DNA from 4 places in the Pseudomonas sp. A genome. Region 3 is predicted to be linked to each of the others. Evidence: riboswitches for the same ligand, from Rfam matches in the RefSeq annotation. Region 3 holds a riboswitch; each other region holds the start of a gene.
The links. Region 3 has a riboswitch for cobalamin ahead of AC0MAZ_RS18085 (TonB-dependent receptor plug domain-containing protein). Riboswitches for the same ligand answer to the same signal wherever they lie in the genome.
Positions count from the first base shown of each region.

Region 1: linked by a shared signal. The riboswitch ahead of cobO (cob(I)yrinic acid a,c-diamide adenosyltransferase) and the one ahead of AC0MAZ_RS18085 (TonB-dependent receptor plug domain-containing protein) in region 3 are both predicted to bind cobalamin.
Region 2: linked by a shared signal. The riboswitch ahead of cobW (cobalamin biosynthesis protein CobW) and the one ahead of AC0MAZ_RS18085 (TonB-dependent receptor plug domain-containing protein) in region 3 are both predicted to bind cobalamin.
Region 4: linked by a shared signal. The riboswitch ahead of AC0MAZ_RS14195 (ABC transporter substrate-binding protein) and the one ahead of AC0MAZ_RS18085 (TonB-dependent receptor plug domain-containing protein) in region 3 are both predicted to bind cobalamin.

Region 1 covers NZ_CM149873.1:2,283,065-2,286,134, reverse strand. The annotation lists gene bluB (5,6-dimethylbenzimidazole synthase) at 1-101, opposite strand, end outside; gene AC0MAZ_RS10330 (cobyrinate a,c-diamide synthase) at 98-1,393, opposite strand; gene cobO (cob(I)yrinic acid a,c-diamide adenosyltransferase) at 1,390-2,001, opposite strand; cobalamin riboswitch at 2,115-2,333, opposite strand; gene AC0MAZ_RS10320 (hypothetical protein) at 2,488-3,066, shown strand.
Region 2 covers NZ_CM149873.1:3,788,204-3,791,273, reverse strand. The annotation lists gene AC0MAZ_RS16980 (cobalamin biosynthesis protein) at 1-192, opposite strand, end outside; gene AC0MAZ_RS16975 (CbtA family protein) at 192-887, opposite strand; gene AC0MAZ_RS16970 (CbtB domain-containing protein) at 898-1,083, opposite strand; cobalamin riboswitch at 1,184-1,406, opposite strand; cobalamin riboswitch at 1,466-1,665, shown strand; gene cobW (cobalamin biosynthesis protein CobW) at 1,766-2,833, shown strand; gene cobN (cobaltochelatase subunit CobN) at 2,837-3,070, shown strand, end outside.
Region 3 covers NZ_CM149873.1:4,055,295-4,058,364, forward strand. The annotation lists gene AC0MAZ_RS18085 (TonB-dependent receptor plug domain-containing protein) at 1-886, opposite strand, end outside; cobalamin riboswitch at 976-1,179, opposite strand; gene AC0MAZ_RS18090 (DUF2946 family protein) at 1,322-1,711, shown strand; gene AC0MAZ_RS18095 (TonB-dependent receptor) at 1,782-3,070, shown strand, end outside.
Region 4 covers NZ_CM149873.1:3,138,155-3,141,224, reverse strand. The annotation lists gene AC0MAZ_RS14200 (acetyltransferase domain-containing protein) at 1-1,048, shown strand, start outside; cobalamin riboswitch at 1,076-1,273, shown strand; gene AC0MAZ_RS14195 (ABC transporter substrate-binding protein) at 1,388-2,401, shown strand; gene AC0MAZ_RS14190 (FecCD family ABC transporter permease) at 2,398-3,070, shown strand, end outside.

The DNA.
Region 1 (3,070 bases), 1.8 Mb from region 3:
GGGGCCACCTCGCCCCCGGCGAAATGGCGCATGTCGCGGCGTTCGCCAATGGCCCGGTAGATGGCCTGGCGTTCGGCTTCACTGTAGGCGTGTCGGCTCATGGTCGCAGCAGCGCCGCCGCCGCATCGGGGTTGGAGGGGAAATAGAAGTGCACGTAGGAGGCGGTCAGGCGCCCCAGGCGATAGACCGCCTCGTTGCCCCGCCCACCGTTGGGGCTCAGGCCACGGGCGATCGGCGCCAGCTCGGTGCTGGTCAGCGAATGGTGGTAGGTGTGGCCACGCAGGGTGCCTTCAGGCAGTTCGACCGCCTGCAGGGCCAGGGCCGCCAGGCGCTTCTGCATGGTTGCCTCGCCCGGCAGCAGGCCCAGCAGCGCGGCGCGCTCGCCCGCCACGTCGGTCAGTGCGTCGAGCAGGTAGAGCATGCCACCGCACTCGGCCAGCAGCGGCTTGCCGGCGGCATGATGGGCGCGGATCGCCTCCAGCATCGGCGCGTTGGCGGCCAGGGCCTGGTGATGCAGCTCAGGGTAGCCGCCGGGCAGGTAGAGGCTGTCCACCACGGGAAGCTCGCGATCATGCACCGGCGAGAAGAACTCCAGCTGCGCACCGAGGCCGCGCAGCAGGTCGAGGTTGGCACCGTAGGTGAACGCAAAGGCTTCGTCGCGGGCCACGCCGATGCGCACCCCGGTCAGCGACGAGGTCACGCTCACCGGCTCAGGCCCGGCAAAACTGACCGGTGGCGGCAACGCGGCATCGCAGCTGGCACCGAGCGCTTCGGCGGCAGCGTCCAGTCGAGCATCCAGATCGTTCAACTCGCTGGCCTGGACCAGGCCGAGGTGGCGGCTGGGCAGCTCGATGCCGCGCTCGCGGGACAACCCGCCGTACCAGCGCAGGCCTTCGGTCAGGCTGCCTTCGAGCAGTTGCGCATGGCGCAGGCTGCCGACCCGGTTGGCCAGCACCCCGGCGAACGGCAGGTCGGGCTGGTAGCGCGCCAGGCCCAGGGCCAGGGCGCCGAAGGTCTGGGCCATGGCCGTGCCGTCGATCACCGCCAGCACCGGCACGCCGAAGTGGCGTGCCAGGTCGGCGCTTGACGGGGTACCGTCGAACAGGCCCATCACGCCTTCGATCAGGATCAGGTCGGCCTCGCCCGCCGCTTCCCACAACAGGCGACGACTTTCCTCGGCGCCAATCATCCACAGGTCGAGCTGGTAGACCGGCGCGCCGCTGGCGCGCTCCAGGATCATCGGATCGAGAAAGTCAGGCCCGCACTTGAACACCCGCACCTTACGCCCGAGGTTGCGGTGCAGGCGAGCCAGGGCGGCGGTGACCGTGGTCTTGCCTTGGCCCGAGGCCGGGGCCGCGATCAGCACGGCGGGACACTGGCGCGACTCACTCACAGTTCGACGCCCTTCTGCGCGCGGATACCGGCCTGGAAGGCGTGCTTGAGCATGCCCATCTCGGTGACGGTGTCGGCCAGTTCGATCATTTCCGGCTTGGCGGCGCGACCGGTGACGATCACATGCTGCATCGGTGGACGGGCCTGGATATCCGAAAGCACCTGATCGAGGTCCAGGTAGCCATGTTTGAGGGCGATATTCAGCTCATCGAGCACGACGAACTGGATCGACGAGTCCTGCAGCAACTGCCGCGACACCGCCCAGGCTGCCTCGGCGGCGGCAATGTCACGCTGGCGGTCCTGGGTTTCCCAGGTAAAGCCCTCGCCCATCACGTGGTAGCGCACCTGCTCGGGGAAACGACGGAAGAACAGCTCCTCGCCGGTACTGTTGCGGCCCTTGATGAACTGCACCACGCCGCATTGCATGCCGTGGCCCAGGGCGCGGGCGAGCATGCCGAAGGCCGAGCTGCTCTTGCCCTTGCCATTGCCGGTCAGCACCAGCAGCAGGCCGCATTCGTTGGGGGAATTGGCGATGCGCTCGTCGATGATCGCCTTCTTGCGCTGCATGCGCGCCAGGTGACGTTCGTCGCGTTCGATGGATTCGCTCATCAGGGGTCTCCGCAGGCTGTCGCGGCGGCGGCGACAGATAAAAGGCAGGCAGACGAGGAGCGCGCAGGGGGCATGGCAACGGCCACATCGCACCGCGCATCACCCTCCGTGATGCCGTTTGGCAGTGACAGGCCGGTCTCCGGGCTCATGAGCGGGCGCAGGCCCTGGCCACGCGCCTTCCCGGACTTGGAAATCCAGTGGCCTTGCGTAACCGTCGACTCATCTACCGTTGCGGGGGCAGCGCCGGGCTCGCGCCTGCTGGCGCCCACCGGCTTCCCAGTTTCACCCTGCCGAACCGCGGCTCGCAGGGCACCTGAAACACGCCGCGAAGGTTAGAGGGTTGAATCGGGAGCGTCAATCGAACGAGGGCCGATCTGGCCTGGATCAATGGCCGATCCGCCAGCTTGTGCCACACTCAAAGCAGTGATATCACATAGCCACCATTTTATCGGCTGACCTCGATCACAATGACAAGGAGAGCGCAGCATGCAAGGCCTGATCATCAACAACCCGCGCCTGGAGTTCCTGCGCCCGGCCCTGGAACGCTGGGTCGACTGCATCGACCGCTTCAACCAGCTGCAGGGCGACAACGAGGCACCCTACTGGCACGGCACCGCCGCCAACGTCGGCCTGCTCGCCGCGGCCGCCTGGCAGGGTGAGCTGGTGGCGTTGGAACGGCACATGAGCAAGAAGCAGCGCGACGAGGGCGAGCGCGATGGGCGCTGCGACCTGTCGATCAGCAGCGCCGAGGAGTCGCTGTACCTGCACGCCGGCCAGCGCTGGCCACGCATCGCCCGCCTCGACCTGACAGCAGCCCTGCAGGAAACCGCCGCCCTGGCCAAGCCGATCGCCTATGGCAGCCAGCTCAAGGCCGGGGCGCTGTTCGTCACCCCGTGGAAGGCCGGCCAGCATGCCAGCCCCGAGGAATTGCAGGACCTGGTGGACGACCTGCAAAAGCACACGGCCTGCGCGATAGCCTGGTACTTCCCGTATGCCTACCGCAAGCTGCATAACGAACTGGGACAGTACTATCCCGGGGTGGCATTGCTGCTCAAGCAGGCTTGATCGG
Region 2 (3,070 bases), 270 kb from region 3:
GCGCTCGGCCAATGCCAGCAGGCCGGGTTCACGAGCCTTGGGCTCGATGCTGGCAATGGCGCGCAGGGCCGAGAGGGGCAGGGCGTGGCGAGTGAGCGTCTGGCGCAGCAGCACCGCCAGTGTCTCGACCGGGCAACCACGGCGGCAACCAAAGCCGGCGAACATCGCCGGCTGCACGGGCAGATCGCGCATCAGGCCTGGCTGGAACGACGGTAAAGCCACGCGCTGAGCAGGCCCAAGGCCAGCCAGAACGCGGCGTTGGTCAGCCAGGAAGCGATCTTGAACTGGGTCTCGAGGGCTTCCGGCGCCAGGCTTTCATGCACTGCGGGTTGCGGCGCGCCGATCAGGTGCGGGATCACCAGCAGGGCCACACCAAGCACCTTGAACAACCAGTGCCGGGCGAACACCAGCAGCGCCAGGCCGGCGGCGGTGGCTGCGGCGGTGCCGATCCACCAGGTCTGGCGCTGGCCAAGGTCGGCGGCGGCGGTGCCGGGCAGTTCCGGTGGCAGGCCCAGGGTCGGTGCCAGGCAGAACACGGCGAAGCCGGCCAGGCCCCACAGTGCGCCGGTGGCCACGCGGTTCGGTTCGCGCAGGCTGTAGAGGGCGACCAGGATCAGGGCAAAACCGACGGCGACCACCAGGTTGCCGCCAGTAGTGGACAGCACGCGCTGCCAGCCGTCCTCCGGCGCCCAGGCCTCGGCACTGTGTTCATGCTCATGGGGCGCTGCGGCGTCGCCGTGCTCATGCTGTTCGGCGACCGGGGCAGTGGATTCGTAGGTTTCCGCCTGGAGAATCAGTGGGGCGACCCAGAAGCTTTGCAGCAGGGTCAGCAACAGGGCCGCGAGCAGGCCGCTGAAACCCGCGGTACGGGCGATGCGCGTAATCATGCGGATTTACTCAGTGGCAAGGGAAGGCGGCACTGTGGCGGGTGTCGTGGGCGGCATTGTGCACCGCCTCGATGTGCGAGAAACCGGCGAAGTACACCAGGCACAGCCCCAGCAGGCTGGCGCCGACCGCGACGATCAGTCGCTGGCTGAGGCTGACGGGGGTGGCGATACTGTGTTTGGCGCTGGTGATGGGCATGACGCGTTCCTCTGCTGCTTTTGTTGTGGCAACGGGCATGCGCGACGACCCCGGGCACGGCTGGCCCGAGTGATACGACGACGCCCGCCCACCGCGGGGTGTACTGTGAGCTCGTCAGGCCGGTCTCCGGGCTCGCGAGGTGGAGCAAGGCTCCTTCCATGGCGTCACCTTCCCATGCCTTGAGGCTGGCACAGTGGTCCGGACGCTTCTCTCGCTTACCGTTGCGGGGGCAGCACCGGCCTTGTCGGCTCCTGGAATGGAGACGCGACGCACCGGTTTCCCGTTTCACCCCCGTGGGGGCACCTGAACGCAATGCGCTAGCAAATCACGGGGCCGGGCCCGCGTCAATCGCCGCGGCGGTTGACCGCCAGGCAGGCACTGCGTAGCCTTGCCGCTGCGAGGTTCTCGGGCGTTGGCCCGAGCTAAGACGGGAACGCGGTACAAGCCGCGGCTGCCCCCGCAACTGTAAGCACTGAAGGGTTCGGCACAGCCACTGCGCAGGCGCGCGGGAAGGCGCCGGCCCACCGGCCAGCGAGCCGCAGCGGTGCAAGCCAGGAGACCTGCCTCGTGACGTTTTCGACTTTCAACCGGGCGGGGTGATCCGGTGGCGAACGCGCCAGGCCGGCATGGCCGTGGCTGTCGTCCTGCATGCCCGCGCCATTGCTGCCAAGGGCATCGCGACATGAAAACACTGGCCAAGCTTCCCGTCACCATCGTCACCGGCTTCCTCGGCTCAGGCAAGACCACCTTGCTGCGCCATATGCTCGACAACGCCCAGGGCCGCCGCATCGCGGTGATCGTCAACGAATTCGGCGAGCTGGGCATCGACGGCGAGATCCTCAAGCAGTGCAGCATCGGTTGCACAGAGGAAGAGGCCAATGGCCGCGTCTACGAACTGGCCAACGGTTGCCTGTGCTGCACCGTGCAGGAAGAATTCTTCCCGGTGATGCGCGAGTTGGTGGCCCGGCGCGGCGACCTCGACCACATCCTTATCGAAACCAGCGGCCTGGCCTTGCCCAAACCGCTGGTACAGGCCTTCCAGTGGCCGGAAATCCGCAACGCTTGCACCGTCGACGCGGTGATCACCGTGGTCGACAGCCCGGCCGTGGCCGCCGGCACCTTCGCTGCCTACCCGGACCAGGTCGACGCCCAGCGCAAGCTCGACCCGAACCTCGACCATGAGTCGCCGCTCCATGAATTGTTCGCCGACCAGCTGGCCAGCGCCGATCTGGTGGTGCTGAACAAAGCCGACCTGATCGACGCCGAGGGCCTGGCCAAGGTCCGTGCCGAGGTGGCCGAGGAACTGCCGCCGGCGGTCAAGGTGATCGAGGCCAGCAGCGGCCGCCTGCCGCTGGAAGTGTTGCTGGGCGTGGGCGCCGAGTCCGAGGCGCATATCGACGGTCGCCGTACCCATCACGACTCGCATCACGACGGCGATGACCATGACGACCATGACCACGACGCCTTCGACTCGATCTCCATCGACCTGCCCGAGGCCGACGAGAGCCTGCTGCTCGATGCCCTGACCCAGCTGGTCACCGAGTTCGGCATCCTGCGCGCCAAGGGCTTCGCCGCCATCCCCGGCAAGCCGATGCGCCAGCTGATCCAGGGTGTGGGCACCCGCTTCGACAAGCATTTCGACCGTGCCTGGCGCAGCGACGAGCCCCGGATCACCCGCCTGGTGCTGATCGGCCAGGATCTCGACGCGGCGCAGCTGGAAGCGCGCCTGCGCCAGGCCCTGGGCGCCTGATCCATGCACCTGCTGCGGACCCAGCCCGGCGGCTTCGTGCCGGACGACAGCATCGCCGATCTCGGCCAGACCCCCGCCGACCTGGTGATCCTCTGCAGCGGCGATTCACACCTGGCGCTGCTCGCCGAAACCGCCGAGCAGTTGCCGGCGGATTTCCCCAGCGTGCGCCTGGCCAACCCGATGCAGGTGCAGAACCACGCCTCGGTCGACTTGTATATCGACCAGGTGCTGCGCCAT
Region 3 (3,070 bases):
GCTGCTCGAAGGTGGCGGTGGCGATCTGCTGCACGCGGTCATTGGTGGTTTTGTAGTTGTTCACCGGCCGGGCGAAATCGAGGTTGGCGTCGGTGTACTGGTAGAACAGCTCCAGCCGCGCAGCGTCGCCGAAGGCCTGGATTGCCTTGCCGCCGAAAGTGCTCACCTCGTAGCCGCGTTTCTTGTCGCTGACGTTGCCGCTGTAGTCACGGTTGCGAAACGGTTGGTAGCCGTCGGAGACGTTGTGACTGACATAGGCCAGCAGCCCCAGGTCGCCGAAACCATTGCTGAAGATCCGCTCGACGCGGGCGTCCTTGCTGTTGCCGGCGAAGCTGTCCAGGCCCAGGTTGACCTCCCCCGAAGCCTCGCGGCGCTGCGGGCTGCGGGTGACGATATTGATCACCCCCGCCACCGCCTGGGTGCCGAACAACAGGCTCTGGCCGCCCTTGAGCACCTCGATGCGCTCCACCGCGTTGGCCGGCAGGGTGTCCAGGTACAGGCCACCGTACAGGCGGTTGTTCAGGCGCACGCCGTCGAGCAGGATCAAGGTGTCGTCGTTGCGCCCGCCCAGCAGCGAGTAGGTGCCGTAGTCGAACGGGCCGTTCTTCGGCGCGACGTAGAAGCCGGGGATGAACATCTGCATCACCCGGGTGATGTCGGCGCCGGGGCCGGCGCGCTCGATCTGCTCGCGGCTGACGATCTCGACCTTGCTGCCGTACTGGGCCATGGCGGCGACCGTGGTCGACTCCACCGAGGGCGCGGCGACGATCTGCTGGTCGAGGATCAGAGGGGTGTTTTCGGCCAGTGCCAGGGGGCTGGCCAGGCAGCCCAGAAGCAGGGTCCGGGCCTTGGGGGAGAAACGTCGGGAGTGAATCACAGCAATCATGCTCTTCTCGAAAGTGACTTTCGCAGAAGCACGCAGGAGCAGGGATCGCGCACAGCCAATACCGGCCCATGCCCGCCCACCGCAGGAGTTTGCCTACCACATTCCAGGCCGGTCTCCGGGCTCGCAAGACAAGACACCTTCACCTTCCCATGGCGCACTGGCCACAGTGGTCTGTCGAAGGCATCACTTGCATACCGTTGCGGGGGCAGCACCGGACTGGCGCGAAGCGCGTACCGGTTTCCCGTTTCACCCCATGCGCGGCGGCATGGGACACCTGAAATCGGTCGGCATCTGAACACCTGGGGCCGAGAGGCGTCAAGCCAGCCAGGTGAATCGATTCGAATGTTTTTTATCGGCCGAGCACTCTAGGCAGATGTTTCAAACGCTGTAGAATCCGCACGCCGAACCTATTCTCATTCCCTTCGAGCTTTGCCGATGAAGCTGGCCCGCCACACACGATCGCAAGTCGCCTGGGTGCTGTATTTCAGCATCCTGTTCGGCTCGTTGCTGTGCGCCATGGGCCATGGCCAGATGGCGGGCTTGCGCCTGGCCGGCCTGGATGACGCCGCCTGGTGCGCGGCCGACAGCAGCGGCGTGTTCAAGGGCGACCAGGACATCAGCGACCCGGTGCTGCCCGCCGGCGGCGACTGCGTGATCGCCAGCCTGTTCAGCGCCACCCTGCTGGCCGTGTTCTTCGGCCTGCTGGCCTTGCTCGCCGGGGAGTCGAGCAAACCCTTACCCAGGCAACCCGCGCCACCCCTGCCCAAGCAGCGCTGGCCACTGGTCAATCCGCGCGCCTCTCCTGCTTCGCTTCTCGCGTTCTGACATCGCCACGCCCTGCGCTGCCTGATCGGCAGCGGGCGTGCGCTAACCGATTTCAGCCAGGAAGCCTTGCATGTTTCGCATGACCACTTTGGCGCTGCTCGTTGGCAGCGCAACCTGCGCCTGGGCGCAGGATGACACCCTGACCCTGCCCGCCAGCAACGTCACGGCCACCGCCGACCAACCCAAGGAGGCCACCGGCCTCGACCTTGACCGCCCTATCGAAAGTGGCTCGCGGCTGAACCTCAGCGCCCGCGAAAACCCCGCCTCGGTCAGCGTCGCCGACCGCAAGACCATGGAACGCATCGGCGCGCGCAACTTCCAGGACGCCGCCAACGCCCTGCCCGGGGTCAACGCTTCGGCACCGCCCGGCTGGGGCGGCTACGTGTCGTACCGCGGCTTCAACGGTGCCCAGGTCAGCCAGCTGTTCAATGGCATCAACCTGCAGTACGGCGCTGCCGGGCGACCGGTCGGGGCGTGGATCTACGACCGTGTCGAACTGCTCGGCGGCCCCTCGTCGTTCCTCAACGGCAGCGGCGCCGTCGGTGGCAGCCTGAACATGATCACCAAGCTGGCCAACCGCGACGAAGACATCTTCGAAGGCCGCGTCAGCTATGGCCGCTACGACACGATGGAGACCTCGGTCGGCTTCAACAAGGCGCTCAACAGCGGCGACGGCCCACGCCACTACGCCCGGCTCGACTACAGCCGCACCAGCACCAATGGCTATATCGACCGCCAGGAGAACGGGGCCGGCAACCTGGCCTTCTCGCTGCTCAGCGACATCAACGACCAGTTGTCGCACACCCTGGCCATCGAGTACCTGGAAGAAAAAGAGGACAGCCCGTACTGGGGCTCGCCGGTGCTGCAGCCGGCGGTCGGCACCCTGCATATCGACAAGCACAATCGCTTCAACAACTACAACGTCGAGGACGGCCGCTACGAGCAGCGCACGCGCTGGCTGCGCTCGATCACCGACTACCGCATCGATGACAGCAACCAGCTGCGCAACACCTTCTACCACTACAACGGCCAGCGCGATTACCGCAACCTCGAGGTGTACCGCTACAACGCCGGCAACACCGCCATCGACCGCTCCGGCGGCTACCGCCAGCGCCACGACCAGGAGGTCAACGGCAACCGCGTCGAGCTGACCCACCAGGGCCAGCTGTTCGGCCTGGCCAGCGACTGGGCGTTCGGCGTGGACTACAACCGCAACCAACAGACCAACTACCCACTGTCCAAGGGTGCTTTCGACCGCATCGACCCGAACGGCTTCCAACCCGATCACTTCCTCGACATCCCCGGCATGGACGCGCCGCGGGCCAAAGGCCGCAGCACCAACACCGACACCACCGCGGG
Region 4 (3,070 bases), 920 kb from region 3:
GGTCAGCGACCCGATGACCATCGACGCGATCGACGCCACCGACCCCAGCCTGTTCGTCAGCCGCACCCTGGCGCACCTGTGCGCGCCGATGTTCGTGCTGCTCACCGGGTTGTCGGCCTGGCTCTACGGTGAAAAGCACCAGGACCGGGGCGATGTAGCGGCATTCCTGTTCAAGCGCGGCCTGTTCCTGGTGTTGCTGGAGCTCACCCTGGTCAACTTCGCCTGGACCTTCCAGTTGCCGCCGGGCGTGATCTACCTGCAGGTGATCTGGGCCATCGGCCTGAGCATGATCGCCCTGTCTCTGCTGGTGTGGCTGCCACGCCCGCTGCTGCTCGCCCTGGGCGCGCTGATCGTCGCCGGCCACAACCTGCTCGATGGCCTGCATTTCGCGCCGCACTCGGCGCTGCATGTACCCTGGGCGATCCTGCACGAGCGCAGCTGGCTGGAGCTGTCCGACAGCCTGCGCCTGCGCACTTCCTACCCGGTGCTGCCGTGGATCGGCGTGATCGCCCTCGGCTACGGGCTCGGCCCCTGGTTCAGCCGCACCAGCGATGCCGGCGAGCGCCAACACCGCCTGCTGCTCGGCGGTGTGATGCTGCTGCTCGGCTTCGTCGTATTGCGTATTTTCAACGGCTATGGCGAGGCGCCGTGGACCTTCTACGCCAGCGTCGGCCAAACGCTGATGAGCTTCTTCAACATCACCAAGTACCCGCCGTCACTGCTGTTCCTGGCCATTACCCTGGGCGTCGGCCTGTTGCTGCTACGCGCGTTCGAGCGTGCCGGCGAGGCCCGCTGGATCGGCCCGCTGGCGGTGTTCGGCGCAGCGCCGATGTTCTTCTACCTGCTGCACCTGTATGTGCTCAAGCTGCTGTATGTAGCCTGCGTGGCGCTGTTCGGCCTGAACCAGGGCAGCCATTTCGGCTTCGACGGCATCGGCGCGGTGTGGCTGGTCGCGGTACTGCTGGCGATCGCCCTGTACCTGCCGGTGCGCGGCTTCGCCCGGCTCAAGGCGCGGCGGCGCGACATCGCCTGGCTCAAGTACCTGTAAAAGCGTTTTCAGCCGATGGCCCGATGGTCTACCATGCCGCCCGCCGGTTTCCACACGGAATCAAAAGGGAATCCCGGGCGCGCCGAGTGCGGGCCAAAGGGAACTGCCCCCGCAACTGTAGGTGCCGAGCCTGCGCCATCGATGCCACTGGGTCTGCCGACCCGGGAAGGCCGGCGCCGGCCAGGACGCACCAGTCAGGAGACCTGCCGGCACGCATTCACCAACCGGCGGGGTGTCCGGGATGGTCATCCGCCCCTGGCCGCGTGCTCAGCGCACGACGCCTGGCGATGCCTGTCCGTGGGCCATTCCGTGCACCACCCGACAGGAGATCGCCCCACCATGCCGCACCGCCTCGCCACCCTGCTCGCCGGCCTGTCACTGGCGGGCCTGGCCCACGCCGACGCCACCCGCTACCCGCTGACCGTCGACAACTGCGGCCAGACGCAGACCTTCGCCCAGGCCCCGCAGCGCGCGGTGACCATCGGCCAGGCCGGCACCGAGCTGCTCTATGCCCTGGGCCTGGGCGAGCGCCTGGCGGGCACCTCGCTGTGGTTCAACAACGTGCTGCCCGAGTTCAAGGCGCAGAACGACAAGGTCGAGCGCCTGGCCGACAACGAACCGGGCTTCGAGGCGGTGGTCGGCAAGCGCCCGCAGTTGGTGACGGCGCAGTTCGAATGGATGGTCGGCGCCCAGGGCGCGGTCGGCACCCGCGAACAGTTCGCGGAGCTGGGCATTCCCACCTACCTGCTGCCCTCGGACTGCGAAGGCAAGGACAACCTGGTGGGCGCCGACGGTACCCGCCTGCAGCCGTTCAGGATCGACACCATCTACAAAAGCGTCAGCCAACTGGCCGAGATCTTCGACGTGCAGGATCGCGGCGAACGCCTCAATGCCGAGCTCAAGGGCCAGCTGGACCAGGCCCGACAACGCCTGGCCGGCCAGGACCTGAGCCACACCAGCGCGCTGTTCTGGTTCTCCTGCGCCGACCTCAAGGTCGATCCTTACGTCGCCGGTCGCCAGGGCGTGGCCGACTTCATGCTGCAGACCCTCGGCGTGCGCAACGTGGTCGAATCCAGCGAAGAATGGCCGGCGGTGGGCTGGGAAACCCTGGCCAGGGCCAACCCCACCTGGCTGATCGTCGCCCGCATGGACCGCCGCCGCTACCCCGCCGACGACTACCGGAAAAAACTCGAGTTCCTGCGCAGCGACCCGGTGACCCGCAACATGGACGCGGTCAGGCAAGGCCGGATCATCGTCCTCGACGCCGACGCCATGCAGGCCGGCATCCGCCTGTTCCGTGGCCTGGAGGTGCTGTCCAGCGCCTTTGCCAGCGGTAAAGCGCCACAACCATGAGCCGCTTGCTGCCCATCAGCGCCTTCGCGCTGCTCGCCCTGTGCCTGGCCATGCTCGCCGGGATCGCCATCGGCGAGACACGGATCAGCGCCGAGGTGGTCTGGCAGGTGCTGGCCAACCAGCTGTGGCAGGCCGGTCATGCGCTCGATCCGATCGACGCCGGCATCGTCTGGAACTACCGCCTGCCGCGCACCCTGGTGGCCGCCGCCTGCGGCGCGGGGCTGGCGACCTGCGGGGTGATCCTCCAGGCGCTGCTGCGCAACCCGCTGGCCGAGCCGTACCTGCTGGGCCTGTCGGCGGGCGCCTCGACCGGCGCCGTGGCGGTGGGCCTGTTCGGCCTCGGTGGCGCGGTGCTGTCGCTGTCGGCCGGCGCCTTCATTGGCGCGCTGGCCGCGTTCGCCCTGGTGCTGGTGCTGTCGCGGGCCAGCGGCAGTCGCCACGACAATGCGCAGGTGATCCTCGCCGGCATCGCCGGCTCGCAGCTATTCAACGCGCTGACGGCCTTTCTGATCACCAAGTCGGCAACCGCCGAACAGGCCCGAGGCATCCTGTTCTGGCTGCTGGGCAACCTCAGCGGCGTGCGCTGGCCAGCGGTGTGGCTGGCGCTGCCGGTGGCCGTGGTCGGGCTGGCGGTGTGCCTGTGGCACCGCCGGGCGCTGGACGCCTTCA